Regions from separate parts of the Pectobacterium artocarpous genome, predicted to be linked through region 3. Evidence: predicted binding sites of a transcription regulator. Region 3 holds the regulator's gene; each other region holds the start of a gene.

Region 1 (10,317 bases), on a different contig from region 3:
CCCTTCTTTTAGCGGTTCCTGACGCGGCACGCCGATAATATCGCGCACCAGAATCCCCGCCCCTTCCTGAGCCGCAGGTTTGGCACCGTTTTCTGGCCCAAATTGTTCCACGGTAATATCAGACTGAAGCGTAAAATTCACATTGGCAGGCAACTGCGTATAGAAGAACGTCAGTCCGTCATGGGTGTTGGCAATCTTTCCGCCACGACTTTCGATTGTGATCGGTGCGGACAAATCCGCGTTATCCCCCGGCGCTAATTTCTTGCCATTGATGGTAACGTCATTAACACCAATTTTTTCCGGCAGGACATTGGATGAGAAGTTTACGTCTGTCGACTGACCAAAGGCGACACCGTGCCAGACTGGTGTTGATTCTGTCGCAGCGTGTGTATTGAAGCTGAAAAGTAATGCATTCGTCAACGCGACGGCAGCGAGGTATGAAGAACGGTGTTTCCGTAAAGAATCACATTTTGGTGAAGAACAACGTTTCATTGTATCTCCTTCGTTATTGAATTATTCGCCCGCGTATATTGCTATAAATGAAACGCTGTTTCTTTTGTGTGTGTCACAAATGGAAATACTTAAAAATAAAGTCTGTTTTTTATGAAACTTCGTGCCATTTTTGTTTTTGGGGGCTTCACTCTCCCACCATGAGTATTCATCGTGTTGTGCGAGATTTTCAGAAAAAACTCACCAAAAAGTATCCGCGTTATGCAGCGGCTTAGGTAAACTCTGGTTATTCGCGCCAACTGGTTGGTCATTTTTTATTGTTGCGGAGCGGTGGCTTCGCACTGTTAGGATGCTTATGTCAAATAGTGCTATGAGTGTGGTGATCCTTGCTGCGGGTAAAGGCACCCGCATGTATTCCGATCTTCCTAAGGTGTTACATAAACTGGCAGGTAAGCCGATGGTTCAGCACGTCATTGATGCGGCAATGACAACAGGCGCACAGCACGTTCATCTGGTATATGGTCACGGCGGTGATTTGCTAAAACGTGAATTGATCGATCCGGCCTTGAACTGGGTGCTACAAGCGAAACAGCTGGGAACCGGTCATGCGATGCAGCAGGCTGCTCCTCATTTCGCCGATGATGAAGACATCCTGATGTTGTATGGCGATGTGCCGCTGATTTCGCCGCAAACGCTGGGGCGTTTACGTCAGACTAAGCCGCAGGGTGGAATTGGTCTGTTGACGGTGAAACTGGACGATCCGACAGGCTATGGGCGAATTGTGCGTGAAAACGGTACTGTTGTGGGGATCGTCGAGCACAAGGATGCCAGTGAAGAGCAGCGCCAGATTAACGAGATCAATACCGGTATTTTGATTGCGAACGGCAAGGATTTGAAGCGTTGGTTAAGCCAGTTGAATAACAACAACGCACAAGGCGAGTTTTACATCACCGATATCATTGCGATGGCAGCGGAAGAGGGCCAGCGTGTTGAAGCGGTTCATCCCGAGCGGCTGAGTGAAGTGGAGGGCGTCAATAATCGCCTGCAATTGTCGGCGTTGGAGCGGGTCTATCAACGTGAACTGGCGGATAAGCTGTTGCTAGCCGGTGTCATGCTGCTCGATCCGGTACGGTTTGATCTGCGTGGCGAATTGACCCACGGTCGCGATGTCGTGATTGATGTCAATGTCGTCGTTGAAGGCAATGTTAAGCTAGGCAATCGGGTGAAAATCGGCGCAGGCTGTGTGATTAAAAACAGCATCATTGGCGACGACTGTGAGATTAGTCCTTACTCTGTGTTGGAAGACGCTGTGCTGGAAGCAGAGTGTACCGTCGGCCCATTTGCCCGCTTGCGTCCAGGCGCTGAACTGGCTGAAGGCGCGCATGTTGGTAACTTTGTCGAATTGAAAAAGGCGCGTTTGGGTAAAGGATCAAAAGCGGGCCACCTCAGCTATTTGGGGGATGCGGACATCGGTTCCGGTGTTAATATTGGCGCAGGAACGATTACCTGTAATTATGACGGTGCGAATAAACACAAGACGGTGATTGGTGACGACGTGTTTGTAGGGTCGGATACGCAACTGGTGGCACCCGTTAGCGTTGCCAGCGGGGCGACAATCGGTGCGGGAACAACGGTTACGCGCGATGTGGCAGAGAATGAGCTGGTGATCAGCCGCGTGAAACAGCGGCATATTTCCGGCTGGCAGCGTCCGGTGAAAAAGAAATAATATTTGTTGCCTCCGCTCGCGGCGGAGGCCGTTTTGTCCTGTGTTTTGGCCTAATCCAGAGTACAGAACAAAACATAATAATCCCCAACTCTCTACAAGGCTCGGGGAACCCGGAAAAACCGGAACAATCAGGTCTAAGACATCCCTGGTGACACAATATGTCACTTTTATAGGAATACCATCAATGTGTGGAATTGTAGGCGCAGTTGCGCAACGTGATGTTGCTGAAATTTTGTTGGAAGGTTTACGCCGTCTTGAGTATCGCGGCTATGACTCTGCGGGGTTGGCGGTTGTTGATGGCGAAGGCAACGTTACCCGTTTACGCCGTCTGGGGAAAGTGCAGGCGCTGTCTCAGGCAGCCGAAGAGCGCGATCTGCTCGGCGGTACGGGTATCGCTCACACCCGTTGGGCAACGCACGGTGAACCTTCTGAAGAGAACGCACACCCGCATGTTTCTGAACATATCACTATCGTCCATAACGGCATTATCGAAAACCATGAGCCGCTGCGCGAACTGATGATCGGTCGCGGTTATCGTTTTGTTTCTGAAACGGATACGGAAGTGGTTGCCCATCTGGTTCATTTTGAACAGGCGCAGAACGGCGGAACGCTGGTTGAGGTGGTTAAGCGTGTGATCCCACAGCTGCGCGGTGCGTATGGCATGGTCGTGTTGGATAACCGCGACCCAAGCGTACTGGTTGCCGCGCGTTCTGGTAGCCCGCTGGTGATTGGCCGTGGTGTCGGTGAAAACTTCATTGCCTCCGATCAGCTGGCTCTGCTGCCTGTGACGCGTCGCTTTATGTTCCTGGAAGAAGGCGACATCGCGGAAATCACCCGCCGTGACGTACGCGTGTTTGATAAAGCCGGCCAGCTTGCTACGCGCGAAGAAATTGAATCAAAAGTGAATTACGATGCGGGTGACAAAGGCGCGTATCGTCACTACATGCAGAAAGAGATCTACGAACAGCCTATGGCGATCAAGAACACCCTCGAAGGGCGTCTCAGCCACGGCGAGATTAATCTTTCTGAATTAGGCCCGAAAGCGGATGAACTGCTGGCGAAGGTTGAGCACATTCAGATTATCGCCTGCGGGACGTCTTACAACTCTGGTATGGTTTCCCGCTACTGGTTTGAAGCGCTGGCGGGAATTCCGTGCGATGTAGAAATCGCCTCAGAATTCCGTTATCGCAAGCCTGCGGTGCGTAAGAACAGCCTGATGATTACCCTGTCTCAGTCCGGTGAAACGGCGGATACGCTGGCGGCGCTGCGTTTGTCCAAAGAACTGGGCTATCTGGGGTCTCTGGCTATCTGTAACGTTGCCGGTTCCTCGCTGGTGCGTGAATCCGATCTGGCACTGATGACCAAAGCAGGCGTAGAGATTGGCGTGGCGTCGACCAAAGCCTTCACTACGCAGCTTACCGTTCTGCTGATGTTGGTGGCGCGTGTTGGGCGTCTGCGCGGTATGGATGCGCAGATTGAGCATGACATCGTTCATGGCTTACAGGCACTGCCAGCGCGTATTGAGCAGATGCTGTCTCAGGACAAACTCATCGAATCTCTGGCGGAAGGCTTCTCTGACAAGCATCATGCGCTGTTCCTCGGCCGTGGCGATCAGTATCCGATCGCGATGGAGGGGGCGCTGAAGCTGAAGGAGATCTCTTACATCCACGCGGAAGCCTATGCGGCAGGCGAGCTGAAACACGGCCCGCTGGCACTGATCGATGCGGACATGCCGGTTGTGGTGGTGGCGCCGAACAACGAACTGTTGGAGAAATTGAAATCCAACATCGAAGAAGTTCGGGCGCGCGGTGGTGAACTGTATGTCTTCGCAGATGAAGATGCCGGTTTCACCAGCAGCGAAAATATGAAAATTATTCCGCTGCCACATATCGAAGAAGTGATTGCGCCAATCTTCTATACGGTGCCGTTGCAGTTGCTGTCTTATCACGTCGCGCTGATTAAAGGCACCGATGTCGATCAGCCACGTAACCTGGCGAAATCTGTTACTGTCGAGTAATTTCTAAAAACGAAGGTAAATAGCCCTGGTGCTACTTACCTTCGTTTATTTTTTATATTGCAGCTCATTTTTTATTCCCCATTCTTTTTACGCTCACCGAACTCTCTTCATTAAAATTTATTCGGTATATTGGTTTACCCATATTGAATACTGATTCGTTCTTAATATGAATAACAAACAACAATACCTGGATATCGCCGAGGGAAAGGGCGAAAAAGCGCCTTCAACGATGGTGGCCTTTTCCTCACGAGAGATGAACTATCCACTGTTGGAAAACCTGTTAGAGGCGCAGTCATACTTTACTGATGGTGAAATAAGCTATACCGAACAGGAGCAGGGCGGGTTCTTTTATACCTGTCGCCATCAGGATAGAGAGCTGACCTTTTATCTTGAGTTGTCGGATCGCGATCCCGAAAATAAAATTACACCGATGCATTCAACCGACCCCATTTCGCCCGAGCTGCTGGCGCAGGCGAATGCGGCAATGCAGGAGATTACGGTCGAGTCTATTTTTGGGCAAAATCCGCTGGAAGATTACGTTCATCAACTACGTATATTAAGTGTTGTGGTGCCGGATATTCTTCTGGGCATCGATATTTCCGCTGCTGGTAACGTATTTACCCGCGAATGGCTGAATTTTCAGCTAGAGGATGATGTTCTGCCGGAAATTGAATCGCTGTATACCATTCACGCCGTGTACGACACCGAGAACGATCCGCCAACCACATTCTGGTTTCACTCACATGGTCTGGCACGATGCGGCCTGACGGAAGCGGAACTAGTCATTCCAGAGACGCTGAGCTCGTATTATGGCATCCCGGATTTATTCAGAAGTTTTGTCAATAATGCTATTCAAAATCAGCAAATTACCTTTAATGAGCCGATTCTGTGCGGGCAAACGGACAGCGGCTATGAATATCTGGTGGCGTTGCCGTTTGAAGAAGGGCTACGGCATGTGAATCAATCCACGCCGATTGACCAACTGCGGTCTCTGGAAGAGATGCGCTACGATCTGGAAGGGACGCCGGAAGGCGTATTTCTGGGCGATCGCGCCGATAGGGATGATGTGCATCAGGAACCTTCCTGTATGCTGTTTCGCACCAATGAAGAAAACCCGGTACTGCAAACGTTCTTTAAAGGGTTTGATGAGCAGAATGCCATCATGTTCTGGCGCACGAACGCGGAAACGGCAGAAATGTCGCGTAAGGCGCAGCTACGCTGGCGTTATTTCGTCAATATGTTCAAAAACTATCATGTGAGTGACGAACCCGCTAAGCCCGGTTTTTTAGCTAAGCTACTCAAAAAATCACCTAAGCCTGTCGAAAACGAATGGCGCTTTATGGTGAAGTTTGGCATTCCTCATGGCGAAGAGGGAGAAGAACGTGAGCACATGTGGTTTATACCTGAAAAAATTCATGACACCGTGGTTACGGGAACATTAATCAATCATCCGTTCTACGTTGAGGATATGCAGGAAGGTGGGGTATATTCCGTTGATATATCACGGGTAACTGACTGGGCGATTTATTATCAGGGCGATAGCTATAAGCCTGATACGATTTACAAATTGCTTAGCCATAGCCGGACTCACTGACTTTGCTTCTTTACCAGTCAGAACGTCTGTTCTGGCTGGTTGCCCCTGAATTTTCCCGCCCACGGCTTCATTGTCATAAAACTGTCATATTGCGTACATTTTACTGTCACTAAATTGTCCTATTTTTCCTCCTGCGAACTACACTCTGATTTGACAACTCTGATTTGACAACTCTGATTGATAACGACTCCACGTCGACACGTCGATTATCCCACAGGAGGGATTATGAAACTGATGCGTACCACTCTTGCCAGTGTTGTTGCGGCAACCTTTTCTCTGACGGCATTCTCTGCTTTTGCTGCTGCTAACCTCACCGGTGCCGGTGCGACATTCCCTGCGCCTGTTTATGCTAAATGGGCTGACTCTTATCAAAAAGAAACCGGCAATAAAGTTAACTATCAAGGAATCGGTTCTTCTGGCGGTGTAAAACAGATTATCGCTAAAACTGTAGACTTCGGTGCTTCTGATGCGCCGCTGGCTGACGACAAATTAGCACAGGATGGTTTATTCCAGTTCCCTACCGTTATCGGTGGTGTGGTGCTGGCTGTGAACGTTCCTGGTATCAAATCTGGCGAATTGACGCTGGATGGTAAAACACTGGGTGATATCTACCTGGGCAACATCAAAAAATGGAACGACCCGGCAATCACCAAGCTGAACCCGAATGCCAAACTGCCGGATCAGGATATCGCCGTCGTTCGTCGTGCTGACGGTTCTGGTACCTCTTTCGTGTTCACCAGCTACCTGGCAAAAGTGAATGCCGAGTGGAAAGAGAAAGTCGGTTCTGGCTCTACCGTTAACTGGCCAACTGGTCTGGGCGGTAAAGGTAACGATGGTATCGCGGCGTTCGTACAGCGTCTGCCTGGTTCTATCGGTTACGTAGAATATGCGTATGCCAAGCAGAACAACCTGGCTTACACCAAACTGATTTCTGCTGAGGGTAAGCCAGTTAGCCCGACTGAACAGAGCTTCAGCAACGCGGCTAAAGAGATCGACTGGAGCAAATCTTTTGCTCAGGATCTGACCAACCAGAAAGGCGCAGACGCGTGGCCAATCACGTCAACCACCTTCATTCTGGTTCACACCAAGCAGGATAAACCTGAGCAGGGCGCTGAAGTGTTGAAATTCTTCGACTGGGCGTTCAAGAAAGGCGGCGAGCAGGCGACTGCTCTGGATTACGCCACACTGCCAAAAGAAGTGGTTGAGCAAATCCGTGCTGCCTGGAAAACTCAGGTAAAAGACAGCAACGGCAAAGCGCTGTACTAATTATTGCATCAACAACGTATTGCATCGACCGTCGTGTTGATAACCAGAACGTGATGAGGTTGTCTGATTCTGGGAAATACGTAGTGGAATAACAAGTCGTATCGGGGCGGAGAGGCAATCATAACCTCTCTGCCTTTCATATGTAGTTAAAAATGAGAAGAGAGACGTATGGCTGAGTACAAGCCAACTATCAAAGCCCCGGGGAAATATGGCGATATCCTCTTCAGCACGCTGGTAAAACTGGCGGCGCTGGTCACGCTACTGCTCTTGGGAGGCATCATTGTTTCTCTGATTGTGGCGTCCTGGCCCAGCATCGAGAAGTTCGGTTTTGCCTTCTTGTGGACGAAAGAGTGGGATGCGCCCGCAGAACAGTTTGGTGCACTGGTGCCGATTTACGGTACTGTCGTAACTTCATTGATCGCACTGATTATTGCTATCCCGATTAGCTTCGGGATTGCGTTATTTCTGACCGAACTGGCACCCGCATGGTTGAAACGTCCGCTTGGCGTGGCGATTGAATTGCTGGCGGCCATACCGAGTATTGTGTACGGCATGTGGGGATTGTTCATTTTCGCTCCGCTGTTTGCCGAATACTTCCAACAGCCGGTAGGCAATGTCCTGTCCGGCATTCCTATTGTGGGCGCGCTATTCTCCGGCCCAGCGTTCGGGATTGGTATTCTGGCGGCGGGCGTCATTCTGGCCATCATGATTATCCCGTACATTGCGGCGGTTATGCGTGATGTGTTTGAGCAAACGCCGGTAATGATGAAAGAGTCCGCCTACGGCATCGGCTGTACGACGTGGGAGGTGATTTGGCGCATTGTACTGCCTTACACCAAAAACGGCGTAATCGGCGGGGTGATGCTGGGATTAGGGCGCGCCTTGGGGGAAACCATGGCGGTGACCTTTATCATCGGCAACACCTACCAACTCGATAGCGCGTCGCTGTATATGCCGGGCAACAGTATTACCTCTGCGCTGGCTAACGAATTCGCTGAAGCCGAATCCGGTCTGCACACGGCGGCGCTAATGGAGCTGGGTCTGATTCTGTTTGTGATTACCTTTATTGTTCTGGCGTGTTCAAAGCTGATGGTGATGCGTCTGGCAAAAAATGAGGGGGCGCGCTAATGGCTACATTAGGCATAGAACAAGAAGCCGAATTGGCACGCTCGCGGCGTAAAATGCAGGCCTGGCGTCGCCAGAAAAACCGCATTGCGCTGTTCTTATCCATGTCCACGATGGCATTTGGCTTGTTCTGGTTGATCTGGATTCTGTTCTCGACCGTTACCCGTGGTTTTGATGGCATGTCACTTGCCCTGTTTACCGAGATGACGCCGCCGCCGAATACGGAAGGTGGCGGACTGGCAAACGCCATCGTCGGGAGCGGGTTGCTGATCCTGTGGGCGACGCTGCTGGGGACGCCGCTGGGCATTATGGCGGGTATCTATCTGGCGGAATACGGTCGTAAATCCTGGATCGCTGAAGTGATTCGTTTCATCAACGACATTCTGCTGTCAGCACCGTCGATTGTTGTCGGTCTGTTTGTCTACACGCTGGTGGTGGCAAAGATGCAGCATTTCTCCGGCTGGGCGGGTGTGATTGCGCTGGCGCTGTTGCAGGTGCCGATTGTGATTCGTACCACCGAGAACATGCTAAAACTGGTGCCGGATAGCCTGCGTGAAGCGGCTTATGCGCTGGGTACGCCGAAATGGAAAATGATTTCTGCGATTACTCTGAAGGCCTCGGTATCGGGCATCATCACCGGGGTGCTGCTGGCTATCGCGCGTATTGCTGGGGAAACCGCACCGCTGCTGTTTACGTCGCTGTCGAATCAGTTCTGGAGCACGGATCTGATGCATCCGATTGCTAACCTGCCCGTCACCATATTCAAATTTGCCATGAGCCCATTTGTGGAGTGGCAACAGTTGGCTTGGGCAGGGGTTCTGCTGATTACGCTGTGCGTTCTGCTGCTGAATATTCTGGCGCGTGTTATTTTCTCCGCGAAGAAGCATTGATTGGCTAACAAATATTAGCTTGCTGAGAAACACTAAATAAATTCAAGGCGTTGTCAGGCAGCGCCAGGTAAAAGAGAGAAGTCTTGATGAGTATGGCAACTGAGACATCCACCAGCAAAATCCAGGTACGCGATCTGAATTTCTATTACGGAAAATTCCATGCGTTGAAAAACATTACGCTGGATATTGCCGCGAATCAGGTTACTGCGTTTATCGGCCCGTCCGGCTGTGGTAAATCCACGCTGCTGCGTACGCTGAACAAAATGTACCAGCTTTACCCTGAGCAGCGTGCCGAAGGCGATATCCTGCTGGATGGCAATAACATCCTGACAGATAAGCAAGATATCGCGCTACTGCGCGCCAAGGTTGGCATGGTTTTCCAGAAGCCGACGCCGTTCCCGATGTCCATTTACGATAACATCGCGTTTGGTGTTCGCCTGTTTGAAAAACTGTCTCGTGCCGATATGGATGAACGTGTGCAGTGGGCGCTGACCAAAGCGGCGCTGTGGCAAGAGACGAAAGATAAACTGCACCAGAGCGGCTATAGCCTGTCTGGTGGTCAGCAGCAGCGTTTATGTATTGCCCGCGGTATTGCGATCCGTCCGGATGTCTTGCTGCTGGATGAACCCTGTTCTGCGCTCGACCCAATTTCGACTGGCCGCATTGAAGAGTTGATCTCCGAGCTGAAAAAAGACTACACCGTGGTCATTGTGACGCACAACATGCAGCAGGCGGCGCGTTGTTCAGATCATACGGCGTTTATGTATTTGGGTGAGCTGATCGAGTTCAGCGATACTGATACCCTGTTTACTGCCCCACGGCAGAAACAGACTGAAGATTACATCACCGGCCGTTACGGTTGATTAGGAAGCATCATGGATAATCTGAATCTGAACAAACACATTTCCGGTCAGTTTAACGCCGAACTGGAACATATCCGCACGCAGGTCCTGACCATGGGCGGGCTGGTGGAGCAACAGCTGAGTGACGCGATTACCGCGATGCATAATCAGGACGCGGAACTGGCTCAGCAGGTGATTGAAGGCGACGCCAAAGTTAACATGATGGAAGTGGCGATTGATGAAGCCTGCGTGCGTATTATCGCGAAGCGCCAGCCCACCGCCAGCGACTTGCGTCTGGTGATGGCGATCATCAAAACCATCTCCGAACTGGAACGTATCGGCGACGTGGCGGATAAAATCTGTCGCACCGCGCTGGAGAAATTCTCCCATCAGCATCAGCCGCTGCT
Region 2 (10,317 bases), on a different contig from region 3:
CCTGACCACTCGCTGTCCCCGTATGCGAAAGAAACCCTCAGGCTGCTGACGGAAAAAGGGATTCACTTTGTGTTCGCTACGGGACGGCATCACATGGATGTTGCGCAGATCCGGGATAATCTCGGCATCAGTGCATTTATGATTACCTCGAATGGTGCGCGTGTGCATAACTCACAGGGCGAGCTGATTTTCAGTCACAATCTGGATCAGGACATTGCCCGTGACCTTTATAGCGTGGTACACAATCATCCCGATATGCTGACGCACGTATATCGTGATGACGACTGGTTTATGAATCGTCCGCGTGCGGAAGAAGAGCGGTTCTTCAAAGAGTCGATCTTTAAATACAAACTGTTTGAACCCGCGCTGCTTGAAACCGATGGCGTCAGCAAAGTGTTCTTTACTTGTGATTCCCATGAACAGCTGTTGCCACTGGAAGAAGCGATCAACGCACGCTGGGGTGACCGCGTCAACGTGAGCTTCTCGACGCTCACCTGTCTGGAAGTGATGGCTGGCGGTGTGTCTAAAGGTCATGCACTGGAGCAGGTGGCGAAGATTTTCGGCTTCTCGCTCAAAGAGTGCGTGGCGTTTGGCGATGGCATGAATGACTACGAAATGTTGTCGATGGCGGGCAAAGGCTGCGTGATGCAAAACGCGCATCAGCGTCTGAAAGATTTACTGCCGGACTGCGAAGTGATTGGTTCTAACGCAGACAGTGCTGTGCCGAATTACCTGCGAGAACTGTTTCTGAAATAAGCCGCGTATTATCAAACCCATGCATGATCGGGCACCGTGGTGCCCGATGAGGACGCCGATTCTCAACGCGGTTTATTCAGAAAATCGACCGCTTTGTCGGGGAAATCGGTAAACAGCCCGTCAACCCCTGCCTGATGGTAGAGAATGTCGTAGAGATGGTCGATATCTTTGGCATACGGCGGTAGCCTGTCGGCCCTTGCCGTAAACGGATGTACCTGAAGTTTATTCTGATGGGCTTCCTTCACCATATCGGTAAACGTGATGCTGTCAGGCGTTGCACTTTTCTGGACGAGCATGTGGTAGTCCGGGCCGATGCCGTCGGCATAGGTGGCAATCTGCCGCATAGCGCCGGGCTTTTGCATCCAGTCATAGTTGTAATTCACCCACGAGCCATTAGCCTGTTTCTCGTAGGTTTCATTCCAGTCGGTATAGGCGATCAACTGAATCAGGTTGAGGTCCATCTTCATCTGTGGCTGCAATTCGGTTTTAATCCGCTTTAGCTCTGCCACATCAAACGATTGCAGGAAAACCTTATCGCTTTTCTGCGTATAGCCATACTGCTTCAATACGGCCAGCGTTTCGCGGGCGATATCTTTCCCTTCCTGATGGTGAAACCACGGTGCTTTAATTTCAGGATAGAGGCCGATGTTTTTTCCGGTTGAGTGGTTCAGCCCCTGAATAAATTCAATTTCTTCCTGAAAGGTGTGAATACGGAAGTCAGATTTCCACATCGGGAAACGGTTTGGATAGCTCTGTACTTGCTTGCCATCTTTGATGTCGAACCCTTCGGTAAATTTCAGCGACTTGATCTCTTCCAGCGTGAAGTCGATAGCGTAAAAGCGTCCATCTTTACGGGCGCGCTGAGGAAAACGTTCTGCCACGTCGGTGACGCGATCCAGATAGTGGTCGTGTAGGACAATAAGCGCGTTGTCTTTAGTGAGTACCAGATCCTGTTCCAGATAATCAGCACCCTGAGCGTAGGCCATCGCCTTCGCTGGAAGCGTATGCTCGGGGAGATAACCACTGGCGCCGCGGTGGGCAATGACAATTTTGTCGGTTGTTGAGGAAGCAGAAACATCAGAATTGCTGAAAGCACTAAAGGAAACGGAGAGTGCGAGGGCGGAGAGTAGGGATGTTACGGTAACGTTCATGCGATCAAACCTCTTTCTGTTGAGAGAAAGGCGGCGTCATCAGGACGCCGCCAGAGGGATGCTTACTCGTGTGGGTTAGGCGCGGCTGGCTAACTCTGCTTTATGCTTTTTCTCATTCAGCATAACAACAATCAGCAGAAGTACGGCCAGAATACTGCCGCCGATCATGACCATGAAGCCGCCGTCCCAGCCGAAGAAGTCAACGGTGTAGCCGACGATGGCGCTGGCGGCCACGGAACCACCGAGGTAGCCGAACAGACCGGTAAAGCCTGCTGCTGTACCTGCTGCTTTCTTCGGTGCCAGTTCCAGCGCGTGCAGACCAATCAGCATAACCGGGCCGTAAATCAGGAAGCCGATGACGATCATACAGGCCATATCCACGCCAGGGTTGCCGGCTGGGTTCATCCAGTACACGATGGTTGCTATGGTAACCAGCGTCATAAAGAACACGCCTGTTGCACCACGGTTGCCTTTGAACACCTTATCGGACATCCAGCCGCACAGCAGCGTGCCCGGAATACCGGCGTACTCGTACAGGAAGTAGGCCCAGGAGGACTTATCCAGCGCGAAGTGTTTCACTTCTTTCAGGTAAGTCGGTGACCAGTCGAGGATACCGTAACGCAGCAGGTAAACGAAGACGTTGGCGATGGCGATATACCACAGCAGTTTGTTCGGGAAAACATACTGCATGAAGATCTGCTTCGCTGTCAGTTCTTCTTCCGCTTTTTCATTATAATCAATCGGATAGTCATTTTTGTACTCTTCGATTGGCGGCAGACCACAGGATTGCGGCGTATCACGCATCAGCGCAAACGCAATCAGCGCAACCAGAATGGCGGCGAAGGCTGGCATGTAAAGTGCGGCTTTCCAGTCGTTGAACCAGGCCATACCCAGCAGGAACAGCAGCGGAGGAATACCACCGCCGACGTTGTGAGCACAGTTCCACACGGACACGATGCCACCACGTTCTTTCTGTGACCACCAGTGAACCATGGTGCGTCCGCACGGTGGCCATCCCATTCCCTGGAACCATCCGCACAGGAACAGTAGAACGAACATAGTCGCGATGCTGGACGTTGCCCACGGTACGAAGCCCATGAACAGCATGACGGAGGCGGCCAGAATCAGACCAGCAGGCAAGAACACGCGCGGGTTGGAACGGTCGGATACCGAACCCATGATGAATTTGGAAAAGCCGTAGGCGATAGAGATGCCTGACAGCGCAAAGCCAAGATCGCCGCGTGAGAAGCCCTGCTCAATCAGGTAAGGCATGGCGAGTGCGAAGTTCTTACGTACCAGATAGTAGGCGGCGTAGCCAAAAAAGATCCCCATGAAAATCTGCCAGCGCAGACGGCGATAGAGGGGATCGACACGATCCTGCGATACGCGAGCCTGGTGGGCTGCGGGCCTAAAAATACTCAGCATAGATATCTCCAATGCGAAAAAAACAATAGCTTTTTTGTTCTATTACGAACGTTATTGTAAGGGGCTAGCGTGCAAATGAGTGTGATTTATGACGATAATGTTACACTTTTATGAAACTGTGACGATTTTTGCGCTCATGTTAACAGAACCGGAAAATTACACAGTGTGATTTTGGTGACACAAATCACACTTATTGTTTTTAAGCTCCTTTCTATTTTCGTTTTGTGTTCGATTTTGCTCTTTATCAAACATTAACCCTTCTTTCTGTGTCCCAATAGCAACATACATATCCTCCGCCTGGAGCGAGAACATGAAGCAAAATACTGGGAACTGGCGTGAAACTGACGTCGTTGTCATCGGCGGTGGTGCGACGGGGGCGGGTACGGTACGAGACTGTGCTCTGCGCGGACTGCGCTGCCTGCTACTTGAACGTTATGATATTGCGACCGGAGCGACCGGGCGTAATCATGGCTTATTACACAGCGGCGCACGCTATGCGGTAACCGACGGCGAGTCTGCCCGAGAATGCATTGAAGAAAACCAGATTCTCCGCCGGATCGCCCGCCACTGTATTGAACCCACCGACGGCCTGTTTATCACGTTGCCAGAAGACGATCTCGGTTGGCAGGCGCAATTTATTACGGCCTGTCAACAGGCGGGCATTCGCGCGCAGGTAATGGATCCGCAGGAAGCGCTGCGGCTGGAGCCGGCGGCTAATCCGGCGTTGATTGGCGCGGTACGCGTGCCGGATGGTTCCGTCGATCCTTTTCGCCTGACGGCGGCCAACATGATCGATGCCTGCGAGCACGGTGCGGAAGTCTTGACCTATCATGAGGTCATCGGGCTGATTCGTCAGGGCGATCGGGTTACCGGTGTGCGCGTTTTCGACCATAAAAAAGGTGTAGAAACAGAAATATACGCACAGGTAGTCGTCAACGCGGGCGGTATCTGGGGGCAGCACATTGCGGACTATGCCGACCTGCGCGTGCGCATGTTCCCGGCAAAAGGCGCGTTATTGATTCTTGGGCACCGCATCAACAACATGGTGATCAACCGCTGCCGTAAACCGGCGGATGCCGACATTTTGGTGCCGGGCGACACTATTTCGCTGATCGGCACGACCTCAACCCACATCGACTACGACCAAATCGACAATATGCTGGTGACGCCTGCCGAGGTGGAAACGCTGATGCGGGAAGGCTCCATGCTGGCACCGTCGCTGGCAAGCACGCGCATTCTGCGTGCCTATGCGGGCGTCCGTCCGCTGGTTGCCAGCGACAGTGATCCCAGCGGCCGTAGCGTAAGCCGCGGCATTGTGCTGCTTGACCACGCGAGCCGCGACGGACTGGAAGGGTTTATCACGATTACTGGCGGCAAGCTGATGACCTATCGCCTGATGGCGGAATGGGTGACGGACGCTGTCTGCAAAAAACTGGTCCATGACGTGGCCTGCTCGACGGCACAGACGCCGCTGCCTGGATCGGAATCACTGGATGAAGTGAGAACCGTTCCCCACGCGCTGTCTGCTTATCCGCCAGCAAAACCGCTCTCGGCACCGTTGCGCGGTTCGGCGATTTATCGCCACGGTGAACGCGCGGGTCGAATGCTGTCCGGTGAGCGTCTGGACCGCAGTCTGGTGTGCGAATGTGAGGCCGTGACGGCGGGGGAAGTGCGCTACGCCGTGGAATCATTGCAGGTGAATAACCTGATTGACCTGCGTCGGCGTACCCGTGTTGGCATGGGCACCTGTCAGGGGGAACTGTGCGCCTGTCGTGCGGCAGGTCTGTTGTGCCGTCTGGGTACTGTGAGGCCGGAGCAGTCGCTCACGCAACTCAGCCAGTTTTTGAACGAACGCTGGAAAGGCATTCGCCCGATTGCCTGGGGCAATGCCCTGCGTGAAAGCGAGTTTACCAGCTGGATTTATCAGGGCTTGTGCGGCCTGACGGCCAGCGACAGTCAGGAGGATCGCCATGCGCTATGACGTTGTGGTTATCGGCGGAGGGCTGGCGGGGTTGACCTGCGGCATTCGCTTAGCGGAACAGGGGAAACGCTGCGCGATTATTAGCGCCGGACAGAATGCGCTGCATTTTTCTTCCGGTGCGCTGGATTTACTCTCTCATCTCCCCGATGGACAGCTTGTTAGCCAGCCGCTTGAAGCACTAGACGAGCTGGCGCGTCAGGCTCCTCATCATCCTTATTCCCGCATGGGCGCGAAGGCGCTCGCGGCGTTGTTACCACAGGTTGAAGCATTGCTGGAGCGCAGCGCTATCTCCCTGTTGGGCACGTATCAGCAGAACCACTGGCGCATGACGCCGTTAGGTAAATTCCGCCCATGCTGGCTGAGCCCGATCGAGAGTGTCACGCGTGGTCTGCCGGATTCTGGTTTTGGCGATAATCCGCTCATTGCCGGTATCGAAGGCTTTCTGGATTTTCAGTCACGTATTGTTGCCGGCACGCTTCAGGCGCAGGGGATTGCGGCACGCAGTGATGAACTCAAGCTGCCCGTACTGGATCGGTTACGCCAAAACCCCAGTGAATTCCGCGCGGTAAATATCGCCCGGCTGCTGGATCGACCAGAAAATCGCTCGGCGCTGCTGGAAGAACTGTCGCTTCTGGCCAACGGTAACGATGCCATCATCATGCCCGCCTGTCTGGGATTGGACAGCCCTGGGATTGTGGGTGAACTCGCTGATGCACTCGGTAAACCGGTGTTGCTACTGCCAACATTACCGCCGTCAGTGCTCGGGTTGCGTTTGCATCAAGCTCTGTCGCAGCGCTTTCGCCAACTGGGTGGCATGGTGATGCCGGGCGATCGTGCGGTGCGGGCATCGCTGTTGCCGCAGGAGATCGCCGTTCATAGCCACCATCACCGTGATATTCCGCTGCGGGCGAAGCACGCGGTATTGGCGAGCGGCAGTTTCTTTAGCAACGGGTTGGTAACGCAGTTTGATCGGGTAACCGAACCGGTCTTTGGGCTGGATGTGCGGTTCGCTAACCAGCGTGAGGGCTGGAGCCAGCAGGATGTGTTTGCGCCGCAGCCCTATATGCAGTTTGGTGCGATCGTCGATGAGCATCTCCATCCGCGTATCGGGGGAAAAACGGTCAATAATCTGTACGCTATTGGCGCAGTGCTTGAAGGCTTCGATCCGATTGCGCAGGGATGTGGGGCGGGCGTTTCTTTGCTCAGTGCACTTCATGTTGCCGAACAGATTTTGAAGGAGGGCAACCCATGAGCCTGATTAGCGATAACAGTTTTGAAGATTGCATCAAATGTACGGTCTGTACCACGTATTGCCCGGTTTCACGCGTGAATCCGCTTTATCCCGGTCCGAAACAGGCGGGACCGGACGGTGAACGTCTGCGGCGCAAGGATCCGGCGCTATACGATGACGCGTTGAAATATTGCACCAACTGCAAACGCTGTGAAGTCGCGTGCCCGTCGGATGTCAAAATTGGCGACATCATTCAGCGCGCGAAAGCGACGCACAGCAGCCACAAGCCGACATTGCGTGATGCAATTCTGAGCCATACCGACCTCATGGGGTCGATTGCCACGCCGTTTGCGCCGTTGGTCAATACCGCTACCAGCCTGAAACCGGTACGCCAATTGCTGGATAACGCGTTGAAAATCGACCACCGTCGCCAGTTGCCGAAATATTCGTTCGGCACCTTCCGGCGTTGGTATCGTCAGCAGGCCGCGAAGCAGCAGGCCTATGATGAGCAGGTGGCTTATTTCCACGGCTGCTATGTGAACTACAACCATCCACAACTGGGTAAAGATCTGGTGCAGGTTTTTAACGCGATGGGTATTGGCGTTCAGTTGCTGAATAAAGAGAAGTGCTGCGGCGTACCTCTGATCGCCAATGGTTTTCACGACAAGGCTAGAAAGCAGGCGCGCGCGAATATCACGTCGCTGGATGAGGCGATTAATCAGAAATCCCTGCCGGTGGTGGCGACGTCATCCAGCTGTACGTTCACGCTGCGAGACGAGTACCCTCATCTGCTGGGGGTGGACAACAGCCACGTGCGTGATGGCGTTGAACTGGTGACGCGGCAGCTCTATCGCCTACTGGAAGAGGAAGGTCGAACGTTGCCGCTGCGTCACTTACCGCTGCGGGTGGCGTACCACACACCCTGCCATCTGGAGAGGATGGGGTGGACAGCGTATACCCTGGCGCTGCTGCAACGTATTCCCAGCCTTGAACTGGTGATGCTGGACTCCCAGTGCTGCGGTATTGCGGGCACCTATGGCTTCAAGAAAGAGAATTACGCCACGTCGCAAGGCATTGGTGCACCGCTGTTCCAGCAGATTGAAGAAAGCGGCGTCGATATCGTGGTGACGGACTGCGAAACCTGTAAGTGGCAAATTGAGATGTCGACCAGCAAACGGTGTGAACACCCGATCACGCTGCTGGCGAGGTCATTAGCGCAGCCAAAATAAACGGTGGCAGGGAGCAAAACGGGTTATTTCCCCACTCTTGTTGAGAATAAGAATCTATCGCAAAAATAACTTTACAAGTGCGAATGATAATGATTATTATTGCTGTGCGTTCCGGGGAACGATGTCATGTACCTGTGTTAACTACCGATGGTTTTCATGACGATTCGGCTTCTCTGTGAAGGCACGACATTGCTCACATTGCTTCCAGTATTATTTAGCCAGCTCGGGTGCTGGCTTTTTTTTTGCCTATCTTTCTTGTCCCGTATCCCGTTCTGATTTTTCGAACAGCGCGGTGAGTTTTTTGCGCTATCTTATTTACCCCTTCCCGTTACACTTTCCTTATCAGAAACGTGGGAGGAAAGAACATGATCTATTTACGTCAAGCGCAAGATCGCGGACATGCGAATCACGGCTGGCTCGACAGTTGGCACACGTTCTCATTTGCCGATTATTACGATCCTGATTTCATGGGATTTTCGGCTCTGCGCGTTATCAATGAAGACGTTATCGAAGGCGGTCAGGGCTTTGGCACTCACCCGCACAAAGATATGGAAATTCTGACCTATGTATTGTCCGGTGCGGTTGAGCATCAGGACAGCATGGGAAATAAAGAGCAGGTGCCAGCGGGCGAGTTCCAGATTATGAGTGCGGGCACGGGCATTCGCCACTCGGAATACAATGCCAGCAAAGACGAACAGCTACACCTGTACCAAATCTGGATCATCCCGGAAAAAATCGGGCTGACACCGCGCTACGAGCAGAAGCGATTTGATGGGCTGCAAGGGCGTCAACTGGTGCTATCCCCGGACGCGCGTGAAGGCTCGCTGAAGGTTTTTCAGGACATGAGGCTATGGCGCTGGGCGCTGAAAGCGCAGGAGCAATCGGTATATCAGATTCAGGCTGAACGCCGCGTCTGGGTGCAGGTCGTGCGCGGTACGGTAGAAATTAACGGCCAGAAAGCGGAAACCAGCGATGCGTTCGCGATCTGGGACGAAGCGATGATCTCCGTACACGCCAGCGAGGACAGCGAAATCCTGCTGTTTGATTTGCCGCCAGTATAACAATCACTACGCCATTACAGAGAAGCCCGCGTAGGAAAGGACGCGGGCTTTTTATTTTCTTAAAAGCCGCATGCTATCCTTCAGATTTTGCCCTCAGCCTTTACTTTATTGATGCTTTTTTTGTTAGACTTAGATTACTGTTTTTCAGGCATTTTAGTCGACGATGAAGAAAAAAAGACCCGTTCTCCAGGATGTTGCTGACCGCGTTGGTATTACCAAAATGACGGTAAGCCGCTATTTGCGTAATCCTGCGCAGGTGTCAACTGCGTTGCAGGAAAAGATCGCGATTGCGTTGGATGAGCTGGGCTATATTCCCAATCTCGCACCGAATATGCTCGCCAGTTCCACCAGCCGGGCGATTGGCGTGCTGCTGCCATCATTAACCAATCAGGTTTTCGCCGAGGTCTTGCGCGGTATTGAACGCACGGCGGAAGCGCATGGCTACCAAACCATGCTGGCGCACTATGGCTATCATCCTGACAGAGAAGAACAGCGTCTGACTTCGCTGCTGTCGTATCACATTGACGGGCTGATTCTGGCTGAGCGTACCCACACGCCACGAACGCGCCAGATGCTGAACGTCGCCGGTATTCCGGTGGTGGAACTGATGGATTCTGTCTCTCCCTGTCTGGATATGGCCGTCGGGTTTGATAACGTTCAAGCCGCCTACCAGATGACGCTGCGTATGATTACGTTGGGGCATCGCCATATCGTCTATCTCGGGGCACGGCAGGATGAACGTACGATTATGCGCTGTCAGGGCTACGAACAGGCGATGCGAGAAAGTGGGCTCAAAAGCTATTGCGTGATGAGCGAGAGGGCGTCCTCCTATTCGCTCGGTGGCGAGTTGCTGCGGCAGACGCAGGCGGAATACCCGCAGGTCGATAGCGTGTTTTGTACCAATGACGATTTAGCCGTCGGCGCGATGTTTGAATGCCAACGACAGGGGTTACGCGTGCCGGAAGATATCGGCGTAGCGGGTTTCCACGGACACGACATTGGTCAGGCGATGGTGCCGAAGTTGGCTAGCGTATTGACGCCGCGTGAGCATATGGGGCGCATCGGCACCGAGCGTTTGCTGGCTCGTCTGCGGGGTGAGCCAGTTTCGCAGGATATGATCGATGTCGGCTTTACCATATTGGACGGTGGAAGCCTTTAACTGCGGCGTTAGCCTGCCGCGCGCAGTGCGTCAACGCAGCGTTGCACGACTTCTTCTCGTGTGCCGTCAATATCGATCTTGAGGACGTCCGGCTCATCGCTGCCCGGTTCCTCCAGTGCATCGAATTGGCTTTTCAGCAGGTCTGTTGGCATGAAGTGGCCTGCTCTGGCTTTGTGACGTTCCAGCACCAGCTCAAAGCTGCCTTTCAAATAGAGAAATACCATCTTTTCGTTCCCTTCGCGCAGGCGGTCGCGGTAACGCTTTTTCAGCGCGGAACAGACGATGATGCCGGTCTCGTTTTTGTGTGCCAGGCTATAGGCGACA
Region 3 (10,317 bases):
TGCTCACTAACATCCTGCTCTGCTTTGCCTTCCTGCTGGCGTAGCGCGGTTAATGTCACCTGCTCGGCGGCCTGCTTTTCGGTCAGTTGTTGAATGTGCTGGGCGAGCACAAGAGACTCTTGCCGATAGCGTTCTCGTTCCTGATATAACGGCCTCAGTTTTTCAGCGGGTTCGCTGTTGGCTAACTTGTCGAGCTGCGGCTTAGCCTGCTGAATGGCGGATTCAGCACCCGAATATTGTGCCAGTGTGTGGCTGAGCTGCGTTTGCCGCTGTGTCAGTTGTTCAAACCAGCGTAGCGTAGTCAGCGCTTGCTCACGCTCGGCGTTGCCCCGTTGTTCTTGTTGAATCAGCTCGGCAAGTTGTTCTTCCACCTGCTGACGCTGTTCAGCCGTCAACAACTGAATGCCGGAAGCACGAGCCTGTAGCGTATTCAATGCTACGTTTGCCTGTTTGTGCTTTTCATACACGCGTTCGGAAATCAGGCCGTAAATGTCCGTGCCGGTTAGTTCTTCCAATAGCTCTGCGCGGTCGTCTGCTTTCGCATTGAGAAAGGCAGCAAATTGCCCCTGCGACAACATCATGGAACGCGTGAAGCGGGCAAAATCCAGTCCGGTGAGCTGCGTGATCATCTCTTTCTTATCATTGAGTTTTTCACACAGAATTTTGCCGTCTTCAATGCGCGCGAGTTCGGCCTTGGGAGACTGCAAATTGCCGTCAGGGACATTTCTTGCCCGACGCTGGCTCCAGAAGGCGCGGTATCCCACGCCTTTCACCTCGAATTCTACCTCGGCAAGGCACTCTGCGGTATTACGCGTCATCAGGTCATTCTGGCTGGCGGAAAGCAGGCCAAGCCGTGGTGTTTCGTGGTACAACGCCAGACAGATGGCATCCAGCAGCGTGGTTTTGCCCGCGCCGGTTGGGCCTGTAATGGCAAATAAGCCGCTGCTGGAAAATGGCTCCTGCGTGAAGTCGATCTTCCACTCGCCTTTCAGCGCATTGAGGTTCTTTAAGCGCAGACTGAGAATCTTCATTTGGCCGTCTCGCTATTTTCCAGTTCATCAATAACCTGATTAAACAGCGTACGGACACGCTGCTGGCGACCCTCTTCCATCTCTGTCTCCGTTGCCAGACGGCGTTCAAAAACGTCATGTACGCTGAGCTCGTTCAGCGTTTCCTTGTCCTGTTGCGTTATAGCCTGCATGCGCTGTTCGCGCGTGCGGCGTAGCAGAAGCACCTCAACGGGCAGGTTCTCGGTCATTGTCTGAATTCGTTTTTGCATGTCGCTGAGATAATCCTGCGTGTTGATTTCGATATCCAGCCATACCGGTTTATCGCCTTGATAATCCTGAAACGCGGCCAACTGTCGTTCAATATCGCTCAGGCTACCTTTAATCAATTGCATTGGTTGAGTGACAGGAATAGGCAGTATGTCTATTTGTGCTGGTAAATCTGGTGTAAAACTGACCAGACAAACGGATTTCTCGCTGTTGAGTTCGTCAAAACTCAGCGGAATAGGTGAACCGCTGTAGCGAATGTGCTCGCTTTGCATCACGCGCTGCGGGCGGTGAATATGGCCGAGCGCGATATAATCCGCAAGGGGGAAAGCTTGAGCAGGAAAAGCATCGAGCGTACCAATATAGATATCGCGCACGGATTCCGAGGCGGTTGCGCCAATTGTCGTCAGGTGCCCAGTTGCAATAATCGGCAGCGGCAGGCCAAGTTCGTCGCGCATTTGGCAAGCCAGTTGGTAACACTGCTGGTAGTGTGCGGTAATCGCTGCCTGTAGCGCTAGCTGTTTTTCATCACCGGATTGTCCGGCTTTGCTGGCCAGGACATCGCGTGGGCGCAAAAAAGGAATGGCACAGAGCAGGGCGCCGGGTTGCTGTTGACGGTTTTTCAGCATGAGCACTTGCTGGGCCGGATCGTCGCTGGCGCAGGCCATCACCTGTGTGTTCAGGCAGGCCAGCAAATCGCGGGATTCGTTTAACATCGCGACGGAATCGTGGTTGCCGCCGAGAATAACGAGCTGACAGCCTGTGCGTTGTAGTTCTACCACGAAGCTATAATACATTTCCCGCGCATAGCTGGGGGGCGAGCCGTTATCAAAAATATCGCCTGCGACTATAATGGCATCAACCTGATGGTGCTCCACCTGAGCGATGAGCCAGTGCAGAAAAGCCTGATGTTCAGCGGCGCGGCTTTTGGTATAAAAATATTGCCCTAAATGCCAATCGGCGGTGTGGATAATGCGCATTGTGTTCTCTCGATATTCATGCCGCGTGGCGTTGTCATTATTCATTGTGTGAAAGGATGTACCGTCGCCATGGTGCTCTGTCATCGTCATGCCATGATTATATATAGCAGGGAGGACGGCTGTCGCGGTGGAATCTGGAGTTTGGAAAGCGGCTCGAAAATCGGATGTATGCGCTGTAACATCGCGCGGAGAGATCCGGGTGTTTTTCATAAATCTGTCATAAAACTGACGCATAATGCCTTTCGCCTGCTAACAGCGACGATGATTAACGACAGGATTAACAATGGCAAAACGCATATTAGTCGTGGAAGATGAAGCACCAATTCGTGAAATGGTCTGCTTTGTACTGGAGCAAAATGGTTATCAACCAGTTGAAGCCGAAGATTATGACAGTGCGGTAACGCAACTGTCGGAGCCATTCCCTGAACTGGTGTTATTGGACTGGATGCTGCCAGGAGGTTCGGGCCTGCAATTCATCAAGCATATGAAGCGGGAGGCGCTGACGCGTGATATTCCGGTGATGATGTTGACCGCACGCGGTGAAGAAGAAGACCGTGTGCGCGGGCTTGAAGTGGGAGCGGATGATTACATTACTAAGCCGTTTTCACCCAAAGAATTAGTGGCGCGTATCAAAGCCGTGATGCGCCGTATTTCACCGATGGCGGTGGAAGAAGTCATTGAAATGCGCGGCCTGAGCCTCGATCCTTCCTCACATCGCGTGACGACCGAAGAGCACGCATTGGACATGGGGCCGACGGAATTCAAGCTGCTGCATTTCTTTATGACGCATCCTGAACGTGTTTACAGCCGGGAACAGTTGCTGAACCATGTTTGGGGCACTAACGTATATGTTGAGGATCGTACTGTCGACGTCCATATTCGTCGCCTACGTAAAGCGCTCGAAACCAGCGGACATGACAAAATGGTGCAAACCGTTCGGGGAACGGGCTACCGTTTTTCAACGCGTTATTGAGGTAAGCGTAACCGGAGATATATTAACGTGCTAGAACGTTTATCCTGGAAAAGGCTGGCATTGGAGCTGGCTTTTTTTTGTTTGCCCGCGTTGTTGCTGGGGCTGATTTTTGGCTATCTGCCCTGGTTTCTGCTGGTCGCCGTATTAGGCTTACTCTGCTGGAACTTTTATAACCAGCTTAAACTCTCTTATTGGCTGTGGGTTGACCGCAGCATGACGCCCCCACCGGGGCGTTGGAGCTGGGAACCGCTGTTTTACGGGCTTTACCAGATGCAGTTGCGTAATCGACGCCGACGTCGTGAACTGGCGCTTCTGATCAAACGGTTTCGCAGCGGGGCGGAATCCTTGCCGGATGCTGTGGTGATCACCACCGAAGAAGGGACGATTTTCTGGTGTAATCATCTGGCGCAGCATCTGCTCAATTTCCGCTGGCCGGAAGATAACGGTCAGAATATCCTCAACTTATTACGCTATCCCGAATTCACCAATTACATGAAAGGGCAAGACTTTAGCCGCCCTCTCACATTGCAGTTGAATAATTCCCACCATGTTGAATTTCGCGTGATGCCCTATTCCGAAGGGCAACTCCTGATGGTCGTACGTGATATTACGCAAATGCACCAGCTTGAAGGTGCCAGACGTAACTTTTTTGCCAATGTGAGCCATGAGCTGCGTACGCCGCTGACGGTGTTGCAAGGCTATCTGGAAATGATGCAAGAAGAAACGCTGGATGCAGCGTTGCGAGGAAAAGCGCTGAATACCATGCAGGAACAGACCCGGCGTATGGACGGGTTGGTCAAACAGTTGCTGACCTTGTCCCGCATTGAGGCGGCGACGGCGATCGATCTGAATGAAAAAGTCGATATTCCACTGATGCTGCGCGTGTTACAGCGTGAAGCGCAGACCCTAAGCCAGGAACGCCATGAGATCGTCTTTCGTGTGAACGAAAATCTCTGTGTGTTTGGTAATGAAGAACAGCTGCGCAGCGCGGTATCCAATCTGGTGTATAACGCGATTAACCATACGCCAGCGGGAACGCGCATCGAAGTCTGCTGGCAGAAGATCCCGCAAGGGGCGCAATTTCAGGTTAGCGATAACGGGCCGGGAATTGCGGCCGAGCATTTGCCACGTCTGACGGAGCGTTTTTATCGGGTCGATAAGGCGCGTTCACGGCAGACGGGCGGCAGCGGGCTGGGGCTGGCGATTGTGAAGCATGCGCTCAGCCATCATGATTCCCGTCTGGAAATCATGAGTGAGGATGGTCTAGGCTCGCGTTTTGTCTTTACGTTGCCGAATCGGTTGATTGTCCCTGCCTCTCTGGCTGAAAATACGGTGAAACCTTCGGCCTGACGGAAAACGCTACCCATGACATCCGCCACTCGTATTGCGGGCGCTTTTTTACTGCTGTTCAGCGCATTTTGCGTTGCACAGCCTCGCCAGATGCTGGCGGGAAACCTCTCCAGTGCGGGGTCGGATACGTTGGCTAACCTGATGGCCTTTTGGGCGGCGGATTTCAGCCAGCATTACCCGAACGTGAATTTACAGATCCAGGCCGCCGGATCGTCCTCTGCACCGACGTCTCTGGCATCGGGTGCGGCGCAGCTTGGGCCGATGAGCAGGGCGATGAAAGCCAGCGAAATTGACGCGTTCGTCCAGCACTATGGCTATCCACCGCTGGCAGTGCCGGTCGCGATGGATGCGCTGGCCGTACTGGTCAATCAGGATAACCCGCTGCCTGGGCTGAATTTATCGCAACTGGACGCGATCTTTTCGATTACGCAACGTTGCGGTAACTACCAGCCGATAAAACAGTGGGGCGATCTCGGCTTGCATGGCCGTTGGGAAAAGCGCACGTTACTGCGCTATGGACGAAACTCTGCGTCAGGAACCTATGGGTTCTTTAAGCAAAAGGCGCTATGCCGTGGCGATTTCCTTCCTCAAGTCAATGAGCTGCCTGGCTCGGCATCCGTTGTACAGGCGGTGGCTGCTTCAACTGATGCCATCGGCTATGCCAGCGTGGGCTTTCGCACCAGTGGCGTGAGAATGCTGCCGTTAGCCGCACAAGGAACCGACTACATTTACCCCTCGACTGAAAATATCCGCAGCGGTTTATATCCCTACATCCGTTACCTTTACATCTATGTGAACAAAGCGCCCAGCCAGCCGCTGGAAGCACTGACGGCGGCATTTTTAGATCGTGTGCTGTCTGAAACGGGGCAGTCGCTGGTGAATCAGGATGGCTATTTACCGCTACCGGAAGAAACGCGTCGTCAGGCGCGTCAGCAGATTGGTCTGCCAGAGTAATGCCTCTTCCCTCATGAATTTGTGATGTTTTCACGTTACATGAAGAAAATTCATGTAACGTGAAAATTCTTCTATTGCCCTGCGGTTTGTCACGTGACAGGATAGTTTTAAGATTGGACGTCCAGATGGCTAAATAAGGTTAAATGTAACTATCCACCTGGGAAAATATTTCATATTGAAACTATCTGTCAGCATGCTTCTTTACTCAAGCTTGGTGCTGGCAACATGTCAGGAGTGACACATGGCGAACACCTTATCCCCTTTCCGTGCTGATATCGTCGGCAGTTTCTTACGTCCGGCTGCAATTAAGCAGGCTCGTCTTCAACATCAGGCGGGCGAGATTGATGATGTCGCACTACGTAACATTGAAGATCGTGAGATTCTGCGGGTGGTAGAAAAGCAGCGTGAAGCAGGCTTGCAGATTGTGACGGATGGTGAGCTGCGTCGTGCCTGGTGGCACTTCGACTTCTTTACCGATTTACATGGCGTGGAACGTTACGAAGCTGAGCAGGGTATTCAATTCAACGGTATTCAGACGAAGTCCCATGCGATTCGCGTGGTGGATAAAGTGAGTTTCAACCCTCAGCATCCGATGCTCGATCACTTCCGCTACCTGAACAGCATTTCTGGCGATGCGGTCGCTAAAATGACGATTCCCAGCCCTAGCGTGATGCATTTTCGCGGCGGACGTAAAGCGATTGATGCGGCGGTTTATCCCGATCTGGCTGACTATTTCGACGATCTGGCACAAACCTGGCGCGATGCGATTCACGCATTTTATGACGCCGGCTGCCGCTTCCTGCAACTGGATGACACCGTGTGGGCTTATCTGTGCTCTGACGATCAAAAACGCCAGATCCGTGAACGTGGTGAAGACCCGGCACAGCTGACGCGTACATACGCTGATGTACTGAACAAAGCGCTGGCTGATAAACCTGCGGATCTGGTTATCGGTTTACACGTCTGCCGCGGTAACTTCCGCTCGACCTGGATTTCTGAAGGCGGCTATGAGCCTGTTGCAGAGATTCTGTTTGGTGAAGTGAATGTCGATGCCTTCTTCCTGGAATATGATACTGAGAGAGCGGGGGGATTTGAGCCGCTGCGCTTTGTGAAGCCGGGTCATCAGCAGGTGGTTCTGGGACTGATCACCACGAAGAACGGTGAACTGGAAGATGCCGAGGTGGTGCAGGCGCGTATCGCGGAAGCGGCAAAATATGTCGATCTCAGCCAGATTTGCCTGAGCCCACAGTGTGGTTTTGCTTCAACGGAAGAGGGTAACAGCCTGACGGAAGAGCAGCAGTGGAATAAGCTGAAGCTTGTCGTGGATATCGCCAATCGCGTGTGGCGACACCGATAACGTAACCTCATCCCTATTATGGATAGACAAAGGCTGGATCATAGGATCCGGCCTTTTTTTACGACTATTATCCTTTACTTTGCCCACAACGTTTTGTGAAATATGTTTTTTTATGATGCAAGAGATCATGCATTTTGTGCCAGTTTTTGTCAGTTTTATTGCAGTTAAATATCGATAAATGCGCAAATCATGTGTTATGCAAATCATGATAAACCAATTTATATTCTTATTTTTTGTTATGGTTTGGCTGAATGCTCTGGTTGTTTGATCTATGCTTGCCTTTTTGCGCTATAAACGGTTTACTTGGCACCCAATATGGCTGTTCAAAAAATAACTTCTATGACCGCCATTTTCGTGTCGCGGGAGTGTTGGCGTCATGCTCCTAGCTAACCCTTTGTGAACGGCTTCCGGCGGCGATAAACGACACAATTTTCTTTTTATCGATTTGATACAGGCAACACGACATAACTATGAGTCATCGTTTAACTTCCAAAGATATTGTGGCATTAGGTTTTATGACCTTTGCTTTATTCGTGGGGGCTGGAAATATTATTTTCCCGCCGATGGTGGGATTGCAGTCAGGAGAGCACGTTTGGACTGCGGCCCTCGGTTTCCTGCTGACCGCCGTTGGCCTACCCGTGTTGACCGTGATCGCATTGGCTAGGGTTGGCGGTGGCGTTGATGCGCTCAGCTCGCCAATTGGTAAAAAAGCGGGCGTGGTTCTGGCCACCGTGTGCTATCTGGCCGTTGGGCCACTGTTCGCGACGCCGCGTACGGCAACCGTGTCGTTTGAAGTCGGTCTGGCTCCTCTGGTTGGCAACGGGGCGTCTCCACTGCTGATTTATAGCCTGATTTATTTTGCTATCGTTATCGGGATTTCCCTGTATCCGGGTAAACTGCTGGATACGGTTGGTCACGTGTTGGCACCGCTGAAGATTATTGCTCTGGCGATTCTGGGCATTGCGGCGGTGCTGTGGCCTGCGGGTGCGCCGATTCCCACGATAGAAGCGTATGAGCATATGCCATTTTCTAATGGTTTCGTTAACGGCTATCTGACGATGGATACGCTGGGCGCGATGGTCTTTGGTATCGTGATCGTCAATGCGGCGCGTTCACGTGGGGTGGAAAATCCTGTTCTGCTGACGCGTTACACCGTGTGGGCTGGGTTAATTGCCGGTATTGGCCTGACACTGGTCTATTTGAGCCTATTCCAGCTAGGTTCTGTCAGTGGTGAACTTGTGCCGCAGGCGCAGAACGGCGCTGAAATTCTCCATGCTTATGTGCAACACACATTCGGTAACATGGGGAGCAGCTTCCTGGCGCTGTTAATTTTTATCGCCTGTCTGGTAACGGCGGTGGGGCTAACCTGTGCCTGTGCTGAATTCTTTGCGCAATACCTGCCGCTATCTTATCGCACGCTGGTGTTTGTGCTAGGAACGTTCTCGATGGTCGTGTCTAATCTCGGTTTGAGCCATCTGATCCAACTTTCCATTCCCGTACTGACGGCGATCTATCCTCCGTGTATCATTCTGGTTTTACTGAGCTTTACGCTGCGTTGGTGGAATAGCGCTTCACGTATTGTGGCACCCGTCATGCTAGTCAGTCTGTTATTTGGCATGATTGATAGTATAAAATCGTCGGCTTTAAAATCGCTGTTGCCAGAGTGGAGCCTCAACCTGCCGCTGAGCGAGCAAGGGTTGGCCTGGCTGCCACCGTCACTGCTGGTTTTACTGGTAGCAGTGATTTACGACAGACTGTGTGGTCGTCAGGAAGTGACGGTACATCAATAATATCGTTAATGCCTGATAGCGGCGGGGCTATCTTACTGCCCCGGCCCAACGTTAGGTTTCTGCACCACAGGTATTTGCCTGTGGTTTTTCTTTTTGTAATGTTTTTCTTTCTATAAGACAGGGTTGCTATCAATGGAACAACCATCTTCCAAGCTCAAGCGTGGGTTAAGCACGCGGCATATTCGCTTTATCGCCCTTGGTTCAGCGATCGGGACCGGTCTTTTTTATGGTTCCGCGAGTGCGATCCAAATGGCTGGCCCCAGTGTGTTACTGGCATACCTGATCGGCGGGGTTGTCGCGTATATCATCATGCGCGCCTTGGGCGAAATGTCGGTACACAACCCACAGTCCAGTTCATTTTCTCGCTATGCGCAAGATTATCTCGGGCCATTAGCGGGGTATATCACCGGCTGGACCTACTGCTTTGAGATGCTGATTGTCGCCATTGCCGATGTAACCGCATTTGGCATTTACATGGGCGTCTGGTTCCCTGCGGTGCCGCACTGGGTGTGGGTCTTGAGCGTGGTGCTTATCATTGGCGCCATCAATCTGATGAATGTAAAAGCCTTTGGTGAACTGGAGTTCTGGCTCTCTTTCTTCAAGGTTGCCACTATTATCATCATGATCGTTGCCGGGATCGGCATCATCGTCTGGGGTATCGGCAACGGTGGCGAACCGACGGGCATCCATAATCTCTGGAGCAATGGCGGATTCTTCAGTAACGGTGTGATGGGGATGATTCTCTCACTGCAACTGGTAATGTTTGCGTATGGCGGTGTGGAGATCATCGGGATTACCGCCGGTGAAGCCAAAGATCCGCATAAATCCATCCCGCGTGCGATTAACTCTGTACCGTGGCGTATTCTGGTGTTCTATGTCGGCACGCTGTTCGTCATTATGTCGATTTACCCGTGGAATCAGGTCGGCACCAACGGCAGTCCATTCGTGCTGACGTTTCAACATATGGGGATTACGGCAGCGGCCGGTATCCTGAATTTTGTCGTGATTACCGCGTCGCTGTCGGCAATTAACAGCGATGTCTTCGGCGTAGGCCGTATGCTGCACGGGATGGCGGAACAAGGGCATGCACCGAAGGTGTTCAGCCGCATTTCCAAACGTGGTATTCCGTGGGTAACGGTCGTCGTGATGATGACGGCGCTGCTGGTGGCGGTGTACCTGAACTACATTATGCCTGGCAAAGTTTTCCTGGTGATTGCTTCACTGGCAACGTTTGCGACGGTGTGGGTGTGGATTATGATTCTGTTTTCGCAGATTGCGTTCCGCCGCCGTTTGAGCCCGGATGAAGTGAAAGCGCTGGCGTTCCCGCTGCGCGGTGGTATCGCGACCTCTGTGTTCGGTATTATCTTCCTGTTCTTCATCATCGGCCTGATTGGCTACTTCCCAGACACGCGTGTGTCGCTGTATGTCGGCATCATTTGGATATTGCTGCTTTTAGCGGGCTATTTCTGGAAGAAGAAGCGTCAGAACGCGGTGGTTGCATAGAATTAACAGTGCCAATGGCTATGAGAGAAGCGCTCCCATTGGAATAATACCGATCGTTTAAGGATCGAGATACCGCGGGCTACCACGGTGTGAGGCATCCTTGCGGGAACCTCATTACCGTGTTTCCCTCTAAATC

Evidence for each region. The regulator PhoB, encoded in region 3, activates phosphate uptake and scavenging genes when phosphate is short. The targets are predictions, from matches to a motif close to CTGTCATAAAACTGNCNNAT.
Region 1: the regulator PhoB is predicted to act here: its motif matches at 5,858-5,877, upstream of pstS (phosphate ABC transporter substrate-binding protein PstS).
Region 2: the regulator PhoB is predicted to act here: its motif matches at 3,430-3,449, upstream of glpT (glycerol-3-phosphate transporter).

The regions. Positions count from the first base shown of each region.
Region 1 is NZ_JBJXVK010000012.1:84,384-94,700, reverse strand. It holds gene pelX (pectate disaccharide-lyase PelX) at 1-492, opposite strand, end outside; gene glmU (bifunctional UDP-N-acetylglucosamine diphosphorylase/glucosamine-1-phosphate N-acetyltransferase GlmU) at 806-2,176, shown strand; gene glmS (glutamine--fructose-6-phosphate transaminase (isomerizing)) at 2,361-4,193, shown strand; gene ACKQAD_RS09810 (DUF4026 domain-containing protein) at 4,360-5,787, shown strand; gene pstS (phosphate ABC transporter substrate-binding protein PstS) at 6,013-7,053, shown strand; gene pstC (phosphate ABC transporter permease PstC) at 7,222-8,181, shown strand; gene pstA (phosphate ABC transporter permease PstA) at 8,181-9,068, shown strand; gene pstB (phosphate ABC transporter ATP-binding protein PstB) at 9,155-9,931, shown strand; gene phoU (phosphate signaling complex protein PhoU) at 9,944-10,317, shown strand, end outside.
Region 2 is NZ_JBJXVK010000003.1:73,861-84,177, forward strand. It holds gene yigL (sugar/pyridoxal phosphate phosphatase YigL) at 1-756, shown strand, start outside; gene glpQ (glycerophosphodiester phosphodiesterase) at 819-1,907, opposite strand; gene glpT (glycerol-3-phosphate transporter) at 1,983-3,332, opposite strand; gene glpA (anaerobic glycerol-3-phosphate dehydrogenase subunit A) at 3,643-5,313, shown strand; gene glpB (glycerol-3-phosphate dehydrogenase subunit GlpB) at 5,303-6,565, shown strand; gene glpC (anaerobic glycerol-3-phosphate dehydrogenase subunit GlpC) at 6,562-7,773, shown strand; gene ACKQAD_RS02485 (pirin family protein) at 8,139-8,834, shown strand; gene gntR (gluconate operon transcriptional repressor GntR) at 8,998-9,993, shown strand; gene ACKQAD_RS02495 (gluconokinase) at 10,002-10,317, opposite strand, start outside.
Region 3 is NZ_JBJXVK010000005.1:93,152-103,468, forward strand. It holds gene ACKQAD_RS04610 (AAA family ATPase) at 1-1,031, opposite strand, end outside; gene sbcD (exonuclease subunit SbcD) at 1,028-2,254, opposite strand; gene phoB (phosphate response regulator transcription factor PhoB) at 2,538-3,227, shown strand; gene phoR (phosphate regulon sensor histidine kinase PhoR) at 3,255-4,577, shown strand; gene ACKQAD_RS04630 (PstS family phosphate ABC transporter substrate-binding protein) at 4,593-5,531, shown strand; gene ACKQAD_RS04635 (cobalamin-independent methionine synthase II family protein) at 5,773-6,888, shown strand; gene brnQ (branched-chain amino acid transport system II carrier protein) at 7,359-8,678, shown strand; gene proY (proline-specific permease ProY) at 8,811-10,181, shown strand.